DNA from 2 places in the Jeotgalibacillus malaysiensis genome. Region 1 is predicted to be linked to the other one. Evidence: riboswitches for the same ligand, from Rfam matches in the RefSeq annotation. Region 1 holds a riboswitch; the other holds the start of a gene.
The links. Region 1 has a riboswitch for FMN ahead of LG330_RS17145 (ECF transporter S component). Riboswitches for the same ligand answer to the same signal wherever they lie in the genome.
Positions count from the first base shown of each region.

Region 2: linked by a shared signal. The riboswitch ahead of ribD (bifunctional diaminohydroxyphosphoribosylaminopyrimidine deaminase/5-amino-6-(5-phosphoribosylamino)uracil reductase RibD) and the one ahead of LG330_RS17145 (ECF transporter S component) in region 1 are both predicted to bind FMN.

Region 1 is NZ_CP085252.1:3,306,254-3,312,119, reverse strand. Features, by position in the region: gene LG330_RS17160 (hypothetical protein) at 1-63, shown strand, start outside; gene LG330_RS17155 (hypothetical protein) at 391-591, opposite strand; gene pepT (peptidase T) at 611-1,837, opposite strand; gene LG330_RS17145 (ECF transporter S component) at 1,916-2,494, opposite strand; FMN riboswitch at 2,628-2,762, opposite strand; gene LG330_RS17140 (S9 family peptidase) at 3,111-4,892, shown strand; gene LG330_RS17135 (right-handed parallel beta-helix repeat-containing protein) at 5,306-5,866, shown strand, end outside.
Region 2 is NZ_CP085252.1:1,823,580-1,829,445, reverse strand. Features, by position in the region: gene LG330_RS09850 (amidohydrolase) at 166-1,296, opposite strand; FMN riboswitch at 1,447-1,581, shown strand; gene ribD (bifunctional diaminohydroxyphosphoribosylaminopyrimidine deaminase/5-amino-6-(5-phosphoribosylamino)uracil reductase RibD) at 1,714-2,790, shown strand; gene ribE (riboflavin synthase) at 2,791-3,426, shown strand; gene LG330_RS09835 (bifunctional 3,4-dihydroxy-2-butanone-4-phosphate synthase/GTP cyclohydrolase II) at 3,448-4,641, shown strand; gene ribE (6,7-dimethyl-8-ribityllumazine synthase) at 4,654-5,124, shown strand; gene LG330_RS09825 (NCS2 family permease) at 5,275-5,866, shown strand, end outside.

The DNA of each region.
Region 1 (5,866 bases):
GAAGAAAAAGAAGAAGATTTAGATGACCTTTTAGGAAGTTTCTTGGATAAAATGAATAAATAAATGATTAAAAAGGAATCTATTGGATTAGATTCCTTTTTAATTTTATTAACTAATTTACATATTTTATAAAAATATTAATATATTAAAGTTATAGTTATGAACAGAAGAGTGTTAAGTCATGTTTGAAAAATAAATTATTTGATGAATTACCAATTCAGTGGAACGAAACGTAAGGCGGCGACTCCGGGACGATTAGTGGGAAGCTGAGACCCCGCAAGGCGAAGCCTGAGGAGGCTCAGCAACCACCGTCCGGAAAGCGTCCGCCTGAAGTGTAGTGTAACGATTAAAAAAAGCGGAACATTTTTATAAATGTCCCGCCCCTAAAATCTATTCTTCCAAACGACCCTCTGCTTTCATCTTCCTGCGTCGACTGTTCATAAATAAAATAACAGCTCCGACTGTAGAGAAAAATAAAACCATATAATCAAATGGTACAGGATCTTCTTTCGTTACGATCAAATAAAAAATTCTGATTGAATTTATGAGTAAAACAACACTTAAAATTAAATCCAGTTTTCTTAAGTCCACAATGTACCCCTTTCAAAAATCACTTATCCACATGTGGAAAAAGTTTAGCGATTTCGACAATCACTTGAGACGCTTTTTCCATGTTATCCACAGAGATATACTCAAATTTCCCGTGGAAGTTCTCTCCACCAGTGAAAACGTTCGGTGTTGGCAACCCCATATATGAGAGCTGGGAACCATCTGTACCACCGCGGATCGGCTCAATGATCGCATCGATACCAAGTGAATTCATCGCTTCTTCAGCAATATCCACGATGTGTCGCACAGGCTCAATCTTTTCACGCATATTGTAGTACTGGTCTTCAATTGTCATTTCAACAGTACCTTCACCGTGCTTAGCGTTTACTTCATCTGCTACGCGCTGCAATGTGGATTTACGTTTTTCAAATTTATCACGGTCATGGTCACGGATGATGTATTGAAGCTCCGTTTTTTCGACATCCCCATTCATCTGCATCAAATGGAAAAAGCCTTCATAGCCGGCCGTAAATTCAGGCGCTTCATTTAAAGGAAGCATCTGATTCAGCTCCATTGCAATCTTTAGTGAGTTCACCATTTTATTTTTAGCTGTGCCTGGGTGAACGTTCGTCCCATGAATCGTCAGCTTTGCGCCGGCTGCGTTAAAGCTTTCGTATTGAAGTTCTCCAAGTGGACCGCCATCAATTGTATAGGCGTAGTCAGCATCAAAGCGTTTTACATCAAACTTGTGAGGGCCGCGGCCAATTTCTTCATCCGGTGTAAAAGCAACACGGATTCTGCCATGCTTGATTTCAGGATTTTGGATCAGGTGTTCCATTGCTGTTACAATCTCAGCAATACCGGCTTTATTATCTGCACCTAACAGCGTTGTGCCATCAGTTGTGATGAGGGTGTGACCTTTGTATTTGCTCAGCTCAGGGAACTCAGCAGGTGACATTGTCACTTTTTCGTTTAACTGAATATCTCCACCGGTATATTCAACTACCTGGGGATTTACATTTGTTCCTGTAAAATCAGTCGCTGTATCAACGTGTGCAAGAAAGCCGATCGTTGGAATGTCACCTTCAGTATTTGCAGGAAGGGTAGCCATTAAATAACCGTGGTCATCTGTTTCAACGTCTTCCAGGCCAATTTCTTTAAGCTCTTTTTCTAAATGGCGAAGCAGATCCCACTGCTTTTCAGTGGAAGGTGTGGCAGGAGAATTTGGATCAGATTGTGTATCGATTTTTGCATATGTAATCAAACGGTCCATCAATTTCTGTTGCATGAGTCAACCTCCAGCATTTTTCTTTATTATAGCATGTAAAAGCACCAGTCAGGGAAACGCCCGACTGGTGCTTATCTGTTAAACGGGTCCGGTTTGCAGAGACTGCTGACGGATCCATGGCTTTAATTTTACGAATAACGGTATAAACAGTGCTGCGACACATGCTGATTTAATTAAGTTAAATGGAATAATCGCGCCGGTTGTCAGTCCTAATTTAACAGCTGGATCAAGCATGTAATCCATTCCAAAGAACCACGCATACGCAGGCAGAATCAGAAAGTAATTCAGTACTGCAAGCAGCAGAACCATTAATATAGTTCCTGCTACAAGCCCTTTAGCGAGTGCGCTTTTTGTTTTGCGTTTGTGGTAGAAGAACGCTACCGGCAGGATGAAGGCACATCCGGCAATAAAGTTTGAAAGCTCGCCGATAGGAACGCCACTGCCTTTAAAAAGATAGTACAAAATATTCTTTAATGCTTCAACAATCACACCAGCCATTGGTGAAAACATGATTGCTGCAAGTAAAGCAGGCACATCACTGAAGTCAATTTTCAGGAAATCCGGTAAAAACGGAAGTGGAAAATTGAGCATCATCAGTAAGAATGCCACTGCGCTAAGCATGGATAGCTTAACTAAAAGTTGTGTGTTTTTTAACATGAGTAGCTCCTGTCCTCGTTCCACACAGAAGTTTCGGCTTCGTACACAAATAAACCCTGCAGATTCGGCGCAATCAGCAGGGAGAATTCAGCACGAAATAAAGGGTCAGCTTTTGCAAATCCCTTATTCTTGCCTCCATCTTCTCCCATCCAGACTATACTGTCGGCCTCCGGTTCTCACGGAGTCAGCAAATAGCTCCCTATTCGCTCGCGGGCTCACTCTTACATTTACCGCCGGTCGGGAATTTCACCCTGCCCTGAAGATGGAACGATATTTAGTTTAGGATTTTAGTATAGCGCAGAGTGAATTCTTATTCAATTTAAAAGTTTTGCGCTGTAAGTTTGGCAGTTGATTTCCGTTTCAGGGGGACGCTTTCCGCGGCCGGGCGGTGAGCCAGCAGGCTTCGCCATGCTTGGTCTCACACGTCCCTTCCTGCCGCAGGAGTCGCCCCCTTCCACTTCAATCCCCTGCTGTGCAAAAACTAATATTGATTTTTATAAATAACATACCTAATAAGAAAGTGAAAATGTCCTACAAAAATGATAAAAATAAAGGATTATTAGTACATTTAATAGAATATTACGTAGAACGAAACAAACAGGGAGGATTTTATTAGATGATTAACTTCAGACAGCCGGATGTTGAGAATTTTTTTCAGACATTCGGCATTCAGACATTTACAGTAAATAAAGAAGAAACACAGCTCGTATTCAGTACAAATCTGAACGGGAAATATAACCTTTGGGCAATGGATCTGCCAAATGCATTTCCATACCCGCTCAGCTTCCATAATCAGAGCTGTTCAGAACTTGCGTACGACAAGCAGGGGCGCTACATTCTGGCAATTATGGATCAGGACGGGGACGAGAATGGTCAGATTTATGCCGTACCGCCAGCGGGTGGAAGTCTAGAACCGCTTCGTACGCATGAAGGTGCCCGGCACATGGGACTGAATCTGAGTAAAGATGGTGAGCGACTGTATTATACTTCTACTAAAGAAGATCCGACTTACCTCAAGTCGTATTGCTATGAGCTGAAAGAACAAGAAGAAAAGGTTATCCATGAAGGAACCGATGCAGCAACGTATCTTACAGCAAAAAGCCCTGATGAACAGGCGATTGTCTATGTAAAGCACTATGCAAATACGTATGTCCTAGCATTTGTAAAAAAGGACGGTCAGGAAATTTATCTGACGCCTGATCGTAAAGAACAGCATACAGTTTCAGGAGTAGAATTCGTTTCAGATCAGCAGATTTATTTTACAACGAACTACGGTGAGGATTTCTCCTACCTTGCCCGCTTTAACTTAAAGGATGAATCATTCGAAAAAGTTGCTGCAATAGAAAAAGAAGACTTCGACGGCGTTTACTATGACCAATCTTCAAACAGCCTCTATATCAGAGCTGAAAAAGGTGTGAAAGACAAGCTGTATCAATTCGATTTGAAAGAAGAAACGTTAAACGAAATTGATATCCCAACCACTGAAATTGCAGGACTGAAGGTAGCGGACTCAGGCAACCTTTACCTCGCAGGCAGAACCGCTGTCAGACCGGCAAACATTTATATGAGAAAAGACGGCCAGTGGAAGCAGCTGACAAAGTATAACGTGCCGGGCGTAAAAGAAGAGGATATGGCAGAGCCTGAGCTTCACACTTACAAGTCATTTGACGGACTGGAAATCGAAGCACAGTTCTTCAAAGCGAAGCCTGAAAACAGCAATGGTCATGTCATTCTATGGCCACACGGCGGACCACAGGCGGCAGAACGTGCAACATTCCGTTCTCTGTTTCAATTCCTGGTCTACCGCGGCTACAGCATATTCGCACCAAACTTCCGCGGCTCAACAGGATACGGACTGAAGTTCTCTAAAATGGTCGAAGGCGACTGGGGACACGGCCCACGTCTAGATAATATTGAAGGACTGGAATATTTATTTAAAAAAGGACTCGCAGACCGCGACAAAGTCCTGCTCATGGGAGGAAGCTACGGCGGTTACATGGCACTGCTCCTGCACGGCCGCCACGCAGACTACTTCAAAGCAGTCGTCGACATTTTTGGACCATGTAACCTGTTCAGCTTTATCGAATCAGTCCCCGAACACTGGAAGCCGGTCATGAAGCAGTGGGTTGGAGACCCGGTAGAAGATAAAGAAAAGCTGACAGAGGATTCACCGATTGAATACCTGGATTCAATGACTAAACCAATGTTTGTCATCCAGGGTGCAAAGGATCCGCGCGTGGTCAAAGCGGAATCAGATCAGATTGTTGAAGCGCTGAAAGGAAAAGGGCGTGATGTGAAGTACCTTGTGCTGGATGATGAGGGGCACGGATTTTCGAAGAAGGCGAATGAGATGAAGGTTTATGAGGAAGTGCTCGAGTTTTTTGATCAATATATTTAAGGTTGAATCCGTCTGATTATATCAGGCGGATTTTTTTGTATAGATCTGAAAAAAATGGAGAGAATAAAAGTAAGTGGTTAGTTTTTCTGAGATAACGTTATATTTTCATTATGTAGAACAAAAATACACTGGATTTAATGAAAAATGTATATTTAAAGATTTTTTGTTTTTCTAACAGATAACTATCTTTAATTCAAAGTAATGTTTATTGGTAATAAGTTATAAAGAAATAATGATTGATAAATAAATCACTTTAAAATTCATATTAAAGGTAAAAATATAATAACAAAATACTATTTTTAATGTGAAAAAATGTGTATTTATAACCTTTATTTACATATGATATTTCTGTAATGTGAAGTAGATTACATTTGTTGCGCTGTCATGTGAAATTTTACAAAGGAGCTTTAACGATGAAAAAACATCTATTTTTCACACTATTAGCATTCACAATTGTTGCAATGCTTCCAACTATTGTTTCTGCAGAAGGTGTTACATCTTCTATTCAGGAAAAGGTTTATGTCTTAACAGATCAAGAGAAAAAACGCTGGGGAATCAGCGACGATGCGTCCAACCCTGTAGAAACAACAGCTGGATGGAACCAGGCACTGAAGTGGGCTGGCGAGCAAGGATATACGACTTTCCGTGTTGAGGATGGGCATTATTTGATTGCGAAGGGAGAAAAAATTCATGACCAGAAAGCTAGAATTAATATGGTTGGAAACATGAAACTTTCTCTCGATAAAGATGTTGTGTTAGAAAAAGAAACAAATCAGTGGGAGGCATATAGTCTTTTACACGTAGGATCTGTTGAAAATGTGATTATCGAAGGCGGACAATTTGTTGGAGATCGTGAGACACACGACTACTCAGTTCCGGGTAAGGGGTTATCCGGAACTCATGAATGGGGAAATGGCATTAATCTTAGTGGTTCCAAAAACGTAATTATTAATGACGTAAAAATGAAAAATTTC
Region 2 (5,866 bases), 1.5 Mb from region 1:
GATCAGCTGGTGGCGCACCATTTGCCTTCCCTCCATAACAGACTCATATGACAGTCTTATGGCATCTTTGTATCGTAAACTTATTTAGTTTCTTCTACATATTTGCATCTAAATCATACAAAAAAAATGTGCATTTGAGAATAGTTTTTTTGCCTTATTTGAAAATTATTTTTTCTGGTCCTGATAGACAATATCCCCTTTGATCATCGTGAATACAGGTGAAGACATAAAATGCAGTGGATGCTCACTCCAGAGTACCAAATCAGCTTCTTTTCCAGGCTCAATGCTGCCGATTTTATCGCCTATTCCAAGGTTTTTTGCAGGATTAATGGTAATGGCTTCAAGTGCTGCCTGAATAGATAATCCCTCACGCACAGCGATCGCTGCACAGACATTCAAATATTGAATAGGCGTATAGGGATGGTCTGTAGTAATGGATACTTCAATTCCGGCGTCATGGAGTACCTGATACGTTTTCCAAGATTTATTTCTAAGCTCTACTTTTGATTTTCTGGTAAATGTAGGGCCTACACATACTTTTGCTCCGGAGCGTTTCACTTCATCTGTAATCAGATGTCCTTCTGTACAATGCTCGATCCTCAGATCCAGATCAAATTCCTCAGCAAGCCGGATTGCAGTAACAATATCATCTGCACGATGAGCGTGAATTCTGACCGGTATTTCCCGGCTTAAAGCTTTTTGAAGTGCACTTAACCGGAGGTCATTTGTGCCGTCAAAGTTTTTTGCAAGGTAGAGCTGCTCTCTTAGCATCCCCATAATTCCCATACGGGTGATCGAATCATTAGAACCATTTGAATGCATCCGTTTCGGATTTTCTCCCAGCGCCATTTTCAAGCCGGATTCCGGGTTTACGATCATAGATTGAACTGTTTTCCCATTCGTTTTAATAATCGCAGTAATCCCACCGATCACATTCGCACTCCCCGGCAGTATATTCACTGTCGTAACCCCGTGTGACCGGGCATTTAAAAAACCTTCATCGAGCGGATAAACACCATCGATTGCACGAATGTGAGGGGTCATCGGCTCAATCGATTCATTCGCGTCATTTCCCGCCCATCCTGTTCCTTCATCATAAAGTCCAAGATGAGTGTGTACATCAATCAGGCCCGGAGTCAAATGCTGTCCCGAGCAATCGATTACTTTTGCATCCTGATGTCCTATTATGGTGTCTTTTACTTCTTTAATTATGCCATTCTCAACTAAAACATCACCATACTGAATCATTGAAGAAGTAATTGGATAGACAACAGCATCCTTAAGTAAAATCTTCATGTGACAGCCCTCCTGAGTATACGATTTATAACTTAATTTTACTTGAATCAATATTAAGAGAAAAGAATTTTCAGAAAGAATACTAATTTGAGTACTGTTTCCTTTACAAATATAAGAGATATCCGACATAATAGTAAGACAATAAAATAACGTACCTTTCGGGGCAGGGTGAAATTCCCTACCGGCGGTGATGAGCAGCTGCTCTTAGTCCGTGACCCGGTGTTACCGGTGGATTTGGTGAGATTCCAAAGCCGACAGTTATAGTCTGGATGGGAGAAAGGAATTGCGTTTTAACACATGTGTTGAACGCTTATTTCGTCATGATCAAACTCCCGTCAGAAGCGGGAGTTTTTTGTGTTTATTCCTCAATATACGTATGGTCGTTACCGGGAGATGGTGTAGTTGTATGAAAAATGGATGAAAACAGCAATTAGTCTTGCTCAGGCAACGCAGGGTCAAACTTCTCCAAACCCTGCAGTTGGCAGTGTAGTTGTAAAGAATGGAAAAGTAATTGGCATGGGTGCTCATTTAAAGCCCGGAGAGGCACATGCTGAGGTCCATGCATTGCAGATGGCTGGAGATCAGGCAGAAGGTGCAACCATATATGTAACGCTTGAACCATGTTCTCATTATGGCAAAACACCGCCATGTGCCGATCTGATTATAAATAAGAAAATAAGCAAAGTTGTGATCGGCAGTACTGATCCGAATCCAAAAGTGTCAGGTCAGGGTATAAATAAATTAATAGATGCCGGAATAGAAGTGGTGACCGGTGTGTGTCAGACAGAAACCGATGCACTGAATGAATACTTCTTTCATGCAATGAAGCATAAAAAACCATTCGTGACCCTGAAAACAGCGATGTCACTTGATGGAAAAACTGCAACAAATACCGGGCACAGTAAATGGGTGACCGGTCCGGAAGCAAGAAAAGATGTTCATCGCGACAGACATCTGCATGATGCCATTCTAGTAGGCGTTAATACAGTTAAATATGATGATCCTTCATTAACGGTCAGGCTTTCGGAAGGCGGAGTATCCCCGCATAGAGTTATACTTGATACTCAGCTCTCAATTCCAATTCACTCAAAACTTCTGCATGACGGAGAATCAGCGGTTCATGTGATATGCGGAAAAAATGCGGACCGCGATAAAGAATTTAATTTAAATCAACTTAAAAATGTATCTGTTTACAGAATGAAACAGGATTCAATTCAGATCCAGTCAGTATTGACCTATCTGTTCGGACTGGGGATTCATTCTGTTTATGTTGAAGGTGGAAGCGAAATCCACGCCTCATTTATACATTCAAAAGCAGTGAACAGATTCATCTCTTATATAGCCCCAAAAATGATTACTGGTCATAATGCTAAAGGGGTTATAGGCGGTACTGGTATCGAGCACATGGATCAAGCACAAAACATGCAGATTGTTCACACAGAGATGGTTGGCACTGACCTTAAGATCATTGCAATTCCAAAGGGAGATGAATAAATGTTTACCGGTTTAATTGAAGAAGTAGGGACAGTTCACAACCTGCAAAAAGGCAAAAATTCTATGATCCTGACAATTGAGTGCTATAAAATTCTGGATGACGCTAAAATCGGCGACAGTATTTCCATTAATGGCGTGTGTCTGACCGTCACAGACCTCTCAGCGCACCAATTTTCAGTGGATGTCATGCCTGAGACGATGAAATCCACAACGCTGCATGAATTAAAAAAAGGGTCAAAAGTGAACCTTGAACGTGCAATGGCTGCAGTAGGACGGTTCGGGGGACACTTTGTAAGTGGACACGTAGACGGTACTGGCGTTATACAATCGATGAAAAGAGAAGAAAATGCCATATATATTTATATTCAAGTACCTGAGGAGCTGATCAAATACTTTATGATGAAAGGTTCAGTTGCAGTGGATGGAACTTCATTAACCGTATTTGATGTCCAAAAGAATGCGTTTATGATCTCATTGATTCCGCAGACGGCTGACGACACAATCATCGCCTCAAAATCGCCTGGCAGTATAGTAAATATAGAATGTGACATGATTGCAAAATATGTTCAAAACTTAATACAGCCACAATCTACTGGAATAGATGAATCTTATCTGAGAGAGAATGGGTTTATGTAAAGACACAGGAGGCATGATGATATGTTCAATACAATTGAAGAAGCTTTAGAGGATCTAAGAAATGGTAAGCCGGTCATTGTAGTTGACGATGAAGACCGTGAAAATGAAGGGGATTTTATCGGGTTATCAGAAAAAGCAACACCTGAGATGATCAATTTTATGATTACTGAAGGCCGGGGACTGGTCTGTACGCCTATTACTGAAGAACGTGCAGAAGAGCTTCAGCTGAAACCCATGACTGATACGAACACTGACTCACACGGTACAGCTTTTACAGTCAGTGTGGATCACAAAGACACCACAACCGGAATCAGTGCGCCTGAAAGAGCATTAACGGTAAGAGCATTAATTGATGAAGATGCAAAAGCGGCTGATTTTAAGCGTCCAGGTCATATATTTCCACTTGTCGCAAAAAAGGGAGGCGTTTTGAAAAGAGCCGGCCATACTGAAGCAGCTGTTGACCTGGCAGTGTTAAGCGGCTCAAAACCATCAGGTGTGATTTGTGAAATCATTAATGAAGACGGAACAATGGCGCGTGTACCTGAATTGCAAAAAATCGCTAAGAAGTTTGATTTGAAGCTGATCACGATTGAAGACTTGATCGCATTCAGACGAAACAAAGAACAGCTTGTGAAAAGAGAAGTTGAAACATTCATGCCTACTGAGTTCGGTGAATTCCAGGCAGTAGCCTATACTGAGATTCTGACCGGGCAGGAGCATGTTGCATTAGTTAAAGGTGATATTAAAGCTGGAGAACCAGTTCTGGTCAGGGTTCATTCAGAATGTCTGACTGGAGATGTATTCGGTTCAAACCGCTGTGATTGCGGACCTCAGCTGTACGCAGCATTGTCTCAAATTGAGCGTGAAGGTAACGGAATCCTCTTGTATATGCGTCAGGAAGGCCGGGGCATTGGCCTTGTCAATAAACTGAAAGCATATAAGCTTCAAGAAGAAGGGCTGGATACCGTTGAAGCAAATCATAAACTTGGATTTGCAGCCGACCTCAGAGATTATGGAATTGGCGCACAGATTCTGAAAGACCTGGGTGTCACACAAATGAGGCTGTTAACGAATAATCCGAGAAAAATTGCAGGTGTCAGAGGCTATGGACTTGAAGTGACAGACCGTGTAGCCATTCAGATGCCAACCAAAGAACAAAATGCAAAATACCTTGAAACAAAAAAATCCAAGCTTGGACACATGCTGAATCTATAGGAGGAATCATCAATGAAAAAAGTATATGAAGGTCATTTATCAGGATCAGGATTAAAAGTTGCAATTGTAGTAAGCAGATTTAATGAATTTATTACAGGTAAGTTATTAAGCGGGGCAGAGGATGCGCTTAAAAGACATGGCGTAGAAGAAGCTGACGTATCCGTTGCATGGGTACCTGGTGTGTTTGAAATCCCGGTCGTTACACAGCGACTGGCAAAGTCAGGGAAATATGATGCTGTCATCACACTTGGCACAGTCATCAGAGGCGCTACACCGCATTTTGAATATGTAAGTAACGAAGTATCAAAAGGTGTTGCCAAAGTAGCACTTGACGAAGGAATGCCGGTTATTTTCGGTGTGCTGACGACTGACACAATTGAGCAGGCAATAGAACGCGCTGGAACAAAAGCCGGGAACAAAGGCTGGGAAGCAGCTACTGCTGCGATCGAAATGGCCAGCCTGTTTAAAAGAATGGATGTTTAAGAACTTTTACCGGTTATCAATCTGATAGCCGGTTTTTTCACGCGAAAAGGATGACAGCAACACTTTTACATCGTATAATAAACTCTTGTGGCTCGCCGTCTAACGGTTTGAGCGGGTAGGGAGAGGGCGCTTGCAAAGGCAGGCTATATAATGAAATCAGGAGGATTTTTTGAGTTAGAACAACATGGCACTTCAGTTAAAAAGGAAGTGACCGCAGGCGTCATCGGGTTTTTTACAATCGTGTACATTGTAGCAGTCAATGCACTGATTTTATCAGAATCCGGTATGCCGTTTGAAGGTGCTGTGATCGCAACGATTGCTGTGAGTGCATTAGGTTGTATACTGATGGCATTCATCGGAAAGGCACCGATTATTTTAGTTCCAGGTATGGGGATTAACGCAATGTTCACCTATACGCTGGTTCAATCTATGGGCTTTACTTGGCAGGAAGCTTTAACGATCGTGACATTTTCAGGCGTTTTATTTGTGATTGTCGCCTTCACAAAACTGTCAGGTGTTTTGAGTGAAGCCATTCCCCAGTCATTGAAAGATGCTATTACAGTTGGGCTTGGATTCTTTTTACTATTAATTGGGCTAGAAAAAGGATCTCTCGTGATTCAGGGGGAAAATTCAATCCTTGCAATTGGACATTTTAATGAACCTCAAACACTGGCAACCATCATTACACTGCTGGTAGCGCTGGTTCTATTTATTAAAAATGTACCAGGCCACTTTTTATGGA